Linked DNA regions of Filimonas lacunae. The main gene of each other region encodes a partner of the protein of the gene in region 2 in a complex. Links are inferred from orthologs where the notes say so. Each region holds a gene or a part of one and is shown on either strand. Other genes may lie near its edges.

Region 1 (6,541 bases), 870 kb from region 2 along the record:
TAACAAAATTATCCTACGCAAAACAATGGTGATTAACAGCCCGGTAATTAACAGAAGTGATTTTGACAACTGGAAAAATTTCTTAAACAAGATAAAAGCCTTTAATAAAAGCAACTTATCTGTTCAATTGTAATGCACCTTGTTATTCACCCCCAACCTCATTTCATGAAACGCATTCTATATAGTTTACTGGTATTCATGGTAGCCCACTCTACCATCCATGCACAACAACGTATTACCGCCAGGGAACTGGAAACCCTGGAAAAAAACAATAAGGCAGTAAAACTGCTGGAAGAAACGGATGAAGATTTTAAAGACGTTGCCAGCACCTCAAAATGGCCGGAAGAAAGCGCCGTGATACTGGCGCAAAAAACCAGCTTTGACTTTGATAAAAAAGGCCTGAGCGCAGGCAAGCGCATTGGCCGTAACATATGGGGTGCATTACTGGCGCCTATTACCTTTGGCACCTCTATTTACTACGCCAATGCCAATAATGAAACCAGCATACTGGTGCAGGAAACCGAGCGTCGTAAAATTTTATTGCAGGACAAATATGCAGTAGAAAACTACTCCATATTATACTTTCGTTTATCCGCCGAAGGCGATGCTTTTACTGCACGTATTATCAAAAAAGACGGCACACAAACGCCTGTTGACTTAACCGATGCAGTGAAAGTAGAAAACAACGCTTCTGTTCCTTCTTTATTCACCAGCTACACCGATGCCAAAAGCAGTTCAGGATATCGCCCTACCTTTTACAAAGTGGCCATACCTGATATGGAAGAAGGCGACATTGTAGAATATGAGTACGTAAACTTTAACACCCGGAAGTATAACCAAAACCCGGATTATAAAGAGTTTGAGCCTATTTATTATTTGTGTAACAGGCCCCTGCCTGTAGTAAAGCAGGTATTGGAAGTAGTTACTGAAGACGATAAATACTATGTAAGCTATAAAAGCCTGAAAGGAGCACCGGACTTCACCTCTACCAATACCAACGGAAATAAAGTATACAGATGGGTGGATAATAACCGCGAAACAGTAAGCCGCACACGGTATGTAAACAAATTAATAGAACTGCCTTCCGTTAAGTTCCAGGTAGTGTATGCCCGCAACAACAGTAAAAACCTGGTGTGGTTTAAAGATAATGAAGACCCTAAAAGCAATATCACGCTGGAGCAACTGTCGGAAAAAGCCAAAACCTTCTGGTTTAACCCCGGCAAATTAAGAACCACCGGAGAATATACAGATGGCCTGAAAGCGGGTTTTGACGAAACTGCAAAAGGCATTTATAAAGCCATGCGCAAAAAAGATATCACCAACGGCTCGGAAGACGAGTTTATACGCAAAGCCTATTATACCGTGCGCTCTCAAACCTTATACAGCAATTGGAGCGATTTTGGTTTTGCTAAAATTTACTCGGCCTTGTTAGCAGAAAAAGGCATCGCACACGAAATAATAGTAACCACTTCCAACACGGAATCTACTATTGAATCGGCTTCCTTTGCACAGGAGCTGAAATGGCTGATACGCTGCAAAAACAAGTATTACGCAAACCCCGATGAACACCGCAACCCGGAAGAACTGCCCGAAGAGGTATGTGGTAATCCGTCTGTTCGCTTCAACGCACTGGACGAAAAAACAAAACCTGTTACAGAACCATTACCCGCTACAGATACACTGCTTAACACCTTGAACGCACAGGTGAAAGTGAATGTAACCCCCTCTACCAACAGCTACCTGCTGGCAATAGATAAAACAGTAGAAGCACAAGGATTGATTAAAGAAAACCTGATGGATGAAGTGCTGGCCTACACGCCCTTTATGGAATCGGATTTTCGCAACTATGATGGCACCGGCATGTGGGAAGGCCTGAATGAACAAATGGAAACCAAAGCCATTAGCGAATTTGCCCAGCAAAAAAAAGAATGGAGCGAAGAGAAACCTAAAATGATGAAGTCTATTGCAGAAGATTACTACAATGTAACAGTAGCAGACTACTCAGGTTTTAAACTGATCCAGGACGGACGCAGCTATAAAAAAAGCACGCTCAAATACAATGAAACGCTGACATTAGATGATGCAGTAAATACCGTAGGAGAAGATCTGCTGGTTTCCTTACCTGCACTGGCAGGCGGTGGCAACCAAATAAAACTGAAAAAGGATGACGTTGCCCGTACCTATCCCGTGTATATAGATTATGCCCGCACTTTGAACTACCGCATTATTTGCCCTATACCAGCTGGCTATACTGCACGTGGAGTAGAAAGCCTTACTAAAGAAGTAAGAAATGAAGCCGGTTCGTTTGTAACCAAAGGACGCATTGATGAAAATAAAAACGTGGTAATTGAAGTAAGGAAAACATTCAGCAAAAGCCAGTTGCCTGCGCAGGAATGGCCACTGATGATGGAGCTGCTGAAAGCCTCTTATGCATTTTCAAGATCCAAAATCCTGTTTAGTAAAAACTAAGACTGGTAAGATAAAAGAAAAGCCGGTGGCGTGTTGAAACGTCACCGGCTTTTTTATTTACAATATGGTTTCCAGTTCCTGCAAATGCAGGATGGTATAAGTAGGTTGTATATGGGCCTGCACATTCAGATGATTTACAAACACCGTGTCTAATCCTGCATTCATGCCCCCCTGTATATCTGCATCCAGGTTATCGCCTATCATAATGCTCTCCCTTACTGTTGCCCCTGTAGCTTGTAAGGCAAACTCAAAAATGGCTTTATTAGGCTTTAAGCTATTGCTCTTTTGAGAAGTGATCACCTCTTCAAAAAAATGAGTAAGGTTGCTGCTGGCTAACTTGCAATGTTGCACTTCATCAAACCCGTTGGTGATAAGATGCATGCGATAACCTTTATTACGCAGGTAGTTGAGGATTTCTACCGTATAGGGAAACAGGTTTTTGCGATAGGGAAGCCTGTCGAGAAATTGAACAGACATATCTTTTGACAAAGCTTCATCACCTATTTTAAAGTCCAGCAGGGTAAACCACATTCTTTTCCAGCGAAGCTCTTCCTGTTTAATATATCCTTTGGTATACCTGTCCCACAGGCGGTTATTGTGATGGCTATATTGTTGAAAGAACAGGTTAAAATCATGTACACCTTTTGCTTCCAGGGCGTTGATAGCATACAATTCAGACAACGTTTCTTTGGCATTGGTTTCAAAATCCCACAACGTATGATCCAGATCGAAGAATAAATGTGTGTATGTTGCCATGGTGTAAAATTACTTCATACCACCCACTTACCCGGTTTGTACGATATTTGTTACCTAAAAATTCACATTTCATACCGTAAAAAACGCTCGCATGAATATTGTAATTACCGGTGCTTCAAAAGGATTAGGAAGAGCTATTGCTGAAAAATTTGGAGAAGACAAGCAGGGACATGGCCTTTTTTTATGCGCCCGTAACAGTGAGCAACTAAGAGCATTTGCATTGGAATTACAAGGCCGTTTTCCACGCACCAATGTACAGTACTTTGTATGCGACATGAGCAAACAGGAAGAAGTGCAGGCATTTGCCAACTGGTTTTTAGCTTTTAACGTTAAGCTGGATGTGCTGGTGAACAATGCCGGCCAGTTTATACCCGGCAGTGTGCATAACGAAGCAGCAGGGGCCTTGGAAAAAATGATAGAAGTGAATTTATACAGCGCCTACCACCTTACCCGCGCTGTGTTACCTCATATGATGGAAGCCCGCAGTGGCCACATATTCAACATGTGTTCTATAGCTTCTTTACAAGCGTATAGCAATGGGGGAGCCTACAGCATCAGTAAATTTGCCCTGGCTGGATTTTCTAAAAACCTGCGGGAAGAAATGAAACCCTATAATATCAAAGTTACCTCGGTATATCCCGGCGCTTCCTACACCGATTCGTGGAGTGGTTCGGGCATAGATCCTAAACGCATTATGGAAGCAGGAGATGTTGCCGCTATGATATATGCAGCTTCTTACTTATCGCCGCAGGCATGTATGGAAGAAATTATACTACGTCCCCAACTGGGCGATCTGTAAAAGAGTATTCCCAAGCGTTTGGAACCGCTTATTATAATACAGGCAGCGCAAAACATAGGTTATATAAAAAACAGTTCCGTATTGATTGAATACGGAACTGTTACTATAGAGAGTTTATTGTATTTATACGCCACCCGTAAACTGATCCAGGAACCTGACATCGTTTTGCGAATACAAACGAAGATCGTTTACACGGTATTTCAACTGGCAGATACGCTCCATGCCCATACCAAACGCAAAGCCTGTGTATTTGCTGGAATCAATGCCAAAATTGTCGAGCATTTTAGGATGCACCATACCACAGCCCAATATTTCTACCCAGCCGGTATGTTTACATAAAGAACATCCTTTACCGCCACACACCGTACAGCTGATATCCATTTCGGCACTAGGCTCGGTGAAAGGGAAGTAAGAAGGACGGAAACGTATTTTCACATCTTTACCAAACATCTCCTGCACAAAGAAATACAGGGTTTGTTTTAAATCGGCAAAGCTTACATGCTCATCAATATACAAACCTTCTACCTGGTGGAAGAAACAATGCGCACGGGCGCTGATGGTTTCGTTACGGTATACACGACCGGGGCAGATGATGCGGATAGGTGGCTTTTGTTTTTCCATGACCCTTGCCTGCACACTGCTGGTATGCGTACGCAGTACCCAATCGGGATTTTGCAGAATATAAAAGGTATCCTGCATGTCACGCGCCGTGTGGTTTTCGGGCATGTTCAACGCAGTGAAGTTGTGCCAGTCGTCTTCAATTTCCGGACCTTCTGCTACAGCAAAGCCCAGCCTTTTAAAAATGGAAACAATCTGGTTACGAACAATGCTGATAGGATGACGGCCACCTACATTTACAGGGGCGCCAGGTAAAGTCCAGTCGAAGTCAACACCGGCAGATGCACCAGCATCAGCGGCAGCACCTTTCAGGCTTTCCCATTTTTCTTCTGCCAGTTGTTTCAGGTCGTTCATTACCTGGCCAAAGTTTTTCTTCTGGTCGTTGGGAATGTTTTTCATTTCACCCATCAACCCTTTGATAATGCCTTTGGTACCCAGGTATTTAATACGGAATTGTTCTGCTGCATCGCTATCCGAACCGGTAGCAGCATTCATTTCCTGTTTCAGTTGCTCAATCTGTTGTAACAGTTGTTCCATGTAATGAATATAATAAGTTCTATAGAACCAGTATTATTAATTATTCTGTTTGCTCATCTTTTCTGCGTTCTCAGCTATCTGCAACGCTTCAATAAACTCTTCAATTTCACCATTCACTACAGCATCCAGATTGTAAGAAGTTAAACCAATACGGTGATCGGTTACACGTCCCTGCGGCCAGTTGTAAGTACGGATTTTAGCACTACGATCGCCGGTGCTAACCAGGGTTTTACGCTGGCGGGCAATTTCATCTTCCTGCTTGCGCACCTGCTCTTCGTACAGCTTGGTACGCATCATTGTCATGGCCTTTTCGCGGTTACCCAGCTGGGTACGCTCGGTCTGACAAATAACAACCGTACCGGTAGGAATGTGGGTAAGCATTACCTTGGTTTCTACCTTGTTTACGTTTTGTCCACCCGCACCACCGCTTCGGGATGTTTCCATTTTAACATCAGCAGGGTTCAGTTCAAAATCCACTTCTTCCGCTTCGGGCATTACCGCCACGGTAGCAGCTGAGGTGTGCACACGGCCCTGGGTTTCGGTGTTAGGTACCCGTTGAACACGGTGCACACCACTTTCAAACTTCAGTGTTCCGTACACGTCTTCACCGCTCACTTCCACCATCACTTCCTTATAACCACCTACAGAGCCTTCACTTTCACTCACTATAGCTGTTTTCCAGCCTTTTTTAGCGCAGTAACGCAGGTACATGTTCAACAGGTCGCCGGCAAACAAAGAAGCTTCGTCGCCACCGGTTCCTGCCCGTATTTCCAGCACCGCATTTTTATCATCCTGCGGATCTTTCGGTATCAATAATTTGGTAAGATGCTTTTCCAGCTGCACTTTTTTCTCTTCCAGCTCCGGCAACTCCATCTTTGCCAGTTCGCGCAGTTCTTCGTCGTTACCATTCAGCGCATCTTTGCTGAAATTGTAATCATCCATCACCCTGCGATATTCTTCGTAAGGCTGCACAATTCTTTCCAGCTGGCGGTATTCTTTACTTTGTCTACCAAACTCCTTCTGGTTATTAATAATTTCAGGGTTGGTCAGCGCAACACCTATTTGTTGAAAACGTGCCTTAATAGCATCTAACTGGTCTAACATCTTGTATGGTTTACCTCCTTATGCGGCAACAGGTAACCTGGCATCCGCCTAAAGTGGCGGCAAAATTAAGTGTTTTCGCCCGCATGCAGCGTGTCATGTACCTTTACAGCATGGCATATTTAAAATTTCAGGGGGAAGGCCTGTTTAATGGCCGCGAAATTTTACCCGCAAACCAGGTATTGATTACCAACGAGAAAGGAATAGTCGAAGATATTATAGCTGATTCTGAGGCGGGAGCCGATGTTCAACACGTAAACG
Region 2 (4,959 bases):
CAGGTTATGCAGCAAGCGAATACATATTGGTAATACAGCCCGACGAAGATGTGCATGAGAAGGTAATGCTGGAGAAGAACAATTTTGCCGAAAGGTATAATGCCGCGGCCAGCGCCTTTGGTAAGCCCAACATTGTTTTGCTGCGGTTTACCCAGGCGCAGATGGCAGAAGAGCGTATTATCCGGCAGTTGCGTGGTATTGCAGGACGTTGTGCTCCTGTTAAAATAGAACTGCGCGATTTTGGCAGTGAGCCTACACATTCCATCTTTATAAAAGTGGCCAGCAAAGTGGCCGTGCAGCATATTGTGCGGCAACTGCGCCAAGTGCAGCGGTTGATGAAATACGAAAACACTACACCGCATTTTATTACCGAGCCTCGTATGATGATTGCCCGTAAGCTGAATGCCCAACAATACGAGCAAGCCTGGAAAGACTACCAGCAACAATCTTTCAGCGGGCGTTTTATGGCGGGCGAGCTGGTGTTGTTGAAACGTCCGGCAGGGCTGCGTTCGTTCCAGTTTGTAGAGCGGTTTGCTTTAATGAACAAGCCGGTAGCAGCAGCCCAGGGCGCCTTGTTTTTTTAATGTGATAAAGAGGATGTATGCAAAACATGTCGGGAAATCCCAACTCCCGTCCCAAACCCGCGAGGGCCAACGACGATGGAGCAGCGGAATATAAGAAGGGGAGGGGGGCTCAGTACAATACCAGGAATAGGTTTCTGGCACACGAGCAGGTGCGTGAACATGTAGAGGGCATTGATGACTGGACGGATAATAATGAAGCTACCGTGTTTATGGAAGACAATGCCAAAAGTCTCGTGAACAAGGTAGACAGCCCTGATGTAGGCATGTATTACAGCATGAACCCTTACCAGGGTTGCGAGCATGGCTGCATTTATTGTTATGCACGCAACTCTTTTGAATATTATGGCTATAGCGCCGGGCTGGATTTTGAAAGCAAAATCATGGTGAAAAAGAATGCACCAGCCCTGTTGCGCAAATTTCTGATGCATCCCAAATGGGAATGTGTACCGCTTTCTTTAAGTGGTAACACCGATTGTTACCAACCTGCCGAACGTACATTCCGGTTAACCCGTCAGCTACTGGAAGTATGCCACGAGTTTAACCAGCCGGTAGGCATCGTTACTAAAAATGCCGGCATTTTACGTGATAAAGACCTGTTGCAAAAAATGGCTGCCAAAAACCTGGTAAGTGTGCTGATGTCGGTAACAACCCTTAACGAAGATTTGCGCCGGGTAATGGAACCGCGTACCGCTACGGGGGAACAGCGGTTGAGGGTTATAAAGGAACTTAATGAGGTAGGCGTGCGAACAGGTGTAATGATGGGGCCTATGATCCCAGGCCTGAACGAGCATGAAATGCAACGGATTATGAAACAGGCCAGTGAAAATGGGGCTACTTTTAGTGGTTACACTTTTGTTCGCCTGAATGGTGCTGTTAAATTATTGTTTCACGACTGGTTATATAAAAATTTCCCGGACCGGGCCGATAAAGTGTGGCATTTGATAGAAGCAGGGCATGGCGGGCAGGTAAATGACAGCCGTTTTGGCACCAGAATGCGGGGAGAAGGGGCCATTGCCGACCTTATCAGGCTACAACACAAGAAATACAAGCAGTTATATCACCTGGATGACGAGCATTGGGCCCTTGATTGCACAAAGTTTTGTCGTCCGGGCAGTCAGGGTACTTTGTTTTAGTATTCGTATGCTTAGAACTATATTTGCAAACTGTTCAAAGCAACAATACATGACGATATCTTATAATTGGTTAAGTACTTACCTCCCTGGAGGCGATATGGCCCAGGACCCGGAGAAGCTTTCTAAAATTCTTACAAGCATTGGTTTGGAAGTAGAAAGTCTTGAAAAGTATGAAAGCATTAAGGGCGGATTGGCTGGCCTGGTGATAGGCGAGGTGCTGGAGTGTGAAAAGCACCCGGATGCTGATAAATTAAAAGTTACCAAAGTAAATATCGGAAGCGGTGAGCCTTTACAAATAGTATGTGGCGCACCTAATGTTGCTGCCGGACAAAAAGTGGTGGTAGCTACCATTGGTGCTACTATTTACCCTGTGTTGGGCGAACCGCTGACTATGAAACGTGCAAAAATCCGTGGCGTGGAAAGCCAGGGTATGATTTGCGCCGAAGACGAAATTGGTATGGGGGGCAGTCATGCAGGTATTATGATATTGCCTGCTGAAACAGTAGCTGGCACACCAGCAGCTGAATATTTTAAACCTTACCAGGATTGGATATACGAAATTGGGTTAACACCTAACCGTATGGATGCCATGAGCCATTTCGGTGTTGCCCGGGATGTATGTGCTTATCTTACCCACCATTTCAATAAAGAAGTTCGTTTTGTAAGTCCGTTTAACAATAGCTTCAAAACGGATCGCACCGACACTGCCGTTCAGGTAGTGATTGAAAATGAAGAAGCCTGTCAGCGTTATGCAGGCGTAAGCATTAGCGGTGTAACGGTGAAAGAATCTCCTCAGTGGTTAAAAGACAGGTTGCTGTCTATTGGCCTGCGTCCTATCAACAATATTGTAGATATCACCAACTTTATATTGCACGAAACCGGCCAGCCTTTACATGCTTTTGATGCTACTGCTATCAAGGGTAATAAAGTGGTGGTGAAAAACGTGCCGGCAGGAACTGCTTTTGTTACCCTCGATGAAAAAGAGCGTAAACTGCAGGCAGAAGACCTGATGATTTGCAATGCCGAAGAACCCATGTGTATAGCAGGGGTGTTTGGTGGCTTACATAGTGGTGTTACAGAAACTACTACCGAAGTGTTCCTGGAAAGCGCCTGGTTTAACCCGATGACCATCCGTAAAACTTCTTTCCGTCATGGCCTGCGTACCGATGCAGCTACCCGTTTCGAGAAAGGCGTGGATATTTCCGGTTGTGTAAACGTGTTAAAACGCGCGGCGGTGTTGATCAGGGAAATTGCCGGTGGCGAAATTGTATCTGATGTAACGGATGTTTATCCAGAGCCTAAGTATAAAACGCAGATTGCGTTGAAATATCATTACCTGAAAAAGCTGAGTGGTAAAAACTACCACCCGGATGCCGTAAAACGTATTTTAACCAGCCTGGGCTTTGAAATTGTGAAAGAGGGGATGGACGAGTTATGGGTTGCTGTGCCTTACAGCAAACCTGATATTACTTTGCCGGCCGACGTGGTAGAAGAAGTGGTGCGCATAGATGGTTTGGATAACATTGATATTCCTACTTCTATCACCATTGCGCCTTCTGTGGAAGCACTGGGTAGTAAAGAAGCCCTGAAAGAAAAGCTGGCTTCCTTCCTGGTGGGTAAAGGGTTTAATGAAATCATGACCAACTCTATTACCAACAGCAAATATTTTACAGAAGAAGTGTTGGCTACTGCGGTAAAAATGATCAACAACCTGAGCGCCGAGCTGGATGTAATGCGTCCTTCTATGCTGGAAACCGGCCTGGAAGCATTCTCGTACAATATCAACCGCAGAAATCAGAACCTGCAGTTTTTTGAATTTGGTAAAACCTATTCTTCCACTGAACCTGGTAAATACCAGGAGGCAGAACATCTTTGCTTATATGTTACTGGCGCCCTGCACGAACAAAGCTGGCAGGAAAAAAGCAAAGGAGCTGACTTCTACTATGTAAAAGGCTTAGCCGAAGCTATCTGCGAACTGGCAGGTTTGCCGGCTATCAGCTTTAGCAGCCTTGAGCAGGCAGGCCATCCGCTGGTGCTGGAAGTAGGCAGCGGCAAAACGGTAATTGGTACTTTAACGGTAGTGAACAAAGAGTTGCTGGGCAGGTTTGATATTAAACAGGCTGTATATTTTGTGGATATTGATGTAGTGCAGTTTGTGCAGCTGGCTACCGCCCGCAAAATCACTTATAGCGAAATTGCTAAGTATCCTGCGGTACAGCGCGATCTGGCTTTGGTGGTGGCACGCAACACTACCTATGATGCTATTGAAACTACTATCAAAAAAATAAAGCTACCCCGTTTACAACAGGTGCGTTTATTTGACGTTTTTGAAAGTGATAAGCTGGGGGCGGATAAAAAATCTATGGCCATCAACTTTACTTTCCTTGACGAGGAAAAAACATTAACCGATAAGGAAACGGATGGTATGATGAACAAGATTATCCAGGCGTTTGAACAGGAATTATCAGCTGAGATAAGAAAATAAACCCACTACAATGGCCGACCTGGAAGTACAATTGATGGCGCTGCACGAAAAAGTGCAGCGTTTGCTAAAGCAATACCAGGCTTTACAAAAAGAAAACCAGCAGCTGAAACGCGAGCTGGCTTTGCATCATGCTGCACTGGAAAATAAAAACTTTATTGTGAATCAGCTGGAACAGCAAATTGATGTGTTGCAGATGAATGCAAAAACGCAGACTGATGAAGAGAAAAAAGCATTGGAAAAGCGGGTTGATCAGTATTTGAAAGAGATAGACAAGTGTTTGTCGTTGTTGAACGCTTAATTTAGAATTGCCATGTTAGATAGTTTGATTCCTGTAAATATTCTGATAGGTGACCGTACTTACCGTTTGAAAATAGAACCATCTGATGAAGAACTGGTTAGGAATGTTATTAAGATGGTAAATGATAAGATTGTGGAGTTTAAAACCATGTTTGCCGGTAAAGACATGCAGGATTATATTGCGATGGTGCTGATATGGTTGGCGACAGAACAACGTAAAGAAGGAAACGACCTCATACGGAATAAGAATGCTTCTGATAAACTGGCTTCCCTGGAAAGTATGATTGATCGTATACTGGAAGATCATTCCAAATAAGCACAAATACTTCTGTAACTGAATATTCAACTCCCGGGCAGCGTTACGCTGAACCCGGGAGTTGTACTTTATGTCTTTTCACATCTTTCCCATAATGGGACTTTACGGGACATGCTGTTGAATTTCTCCTGCCAGTGGCCATAT

The links. Proteins that work in one complex are often made in the same cells at the same time.
Region 1: the proteins of pheT (region 2) and pheS are in contact, whole or in part, in a crystal structure (PDB 6P24), measured with the Escherichia coli proteins. The link is inferred for Filimonas lacunae from one-to-one orthologs.

What each region holds. Positions count from the first base shown.
Region 1 is NZ_AP017422.1:7,288,574-7,295,114, reverse strand. Bases 3,164-5,944 are described here. They hold pheS (phenylalanine--tRNA ligase subunit alpha), read right to left. Parts: upstream 5,180-5,944; coding sequence 4,148-5,179; downstream 3,164-4,147. Other genes in these bases: prfA (peptide chain release factor 1), read right to left, coding at 5,216-5,944; FLA_RS28970 (SDR family oxidoreductase), read left to right, coding at 3,317-4,024; FLA_RS28975 (YjjG family noncanonical pyrimidine nucleotidase), read right to left, coding at 3,164-3,225. Also shown: FLA_RS28985 (transglutaminase-like domain-containing protein), read left to right, coding at 1-133; FLA_RS28980 (DUF3857 domain-containing protein), read left to right, coding at 166-2,469; more of FLA_RS28975, read right to left, coding at 2,527-3,163; more of prfA, read right to left, coding at 5,945-6,283; FLA_RS28955 (amidohydrolase family protein), read left to right, coding at 6,394-6,541.
Region 2 is NZ_AP017422.1:6,416,776-6,421,734, reverse strand. The notes cover bases 1,409-4,484. They hold pheT (phenylalanine--tRNA ligase subunit beta), read left to right. Parts: upstream 1,409-1,766; coding sequence 1,767-4,202; downstream 4,203-4,484. Other genes in these bases: FLA_RS25175 (hypothetical protein), read left to right, coding at 4,213-4,484; FLA_RS25185 (PA0069 family radical SAM protein), read left to right, coding at 1,409-1,717. Also shown: FLA_RS25190 (2'-5' RNA ligase family protein), read left to right, coding at 1-584; more of FLA_RS25185, read left to right, coding at 602-1,408; more of FLA_RS25175, read left to right, coding at 4,485-4,500; FLA_RS25170 (cell division protein ZapA), read left to right, coding at 4,513-4,815.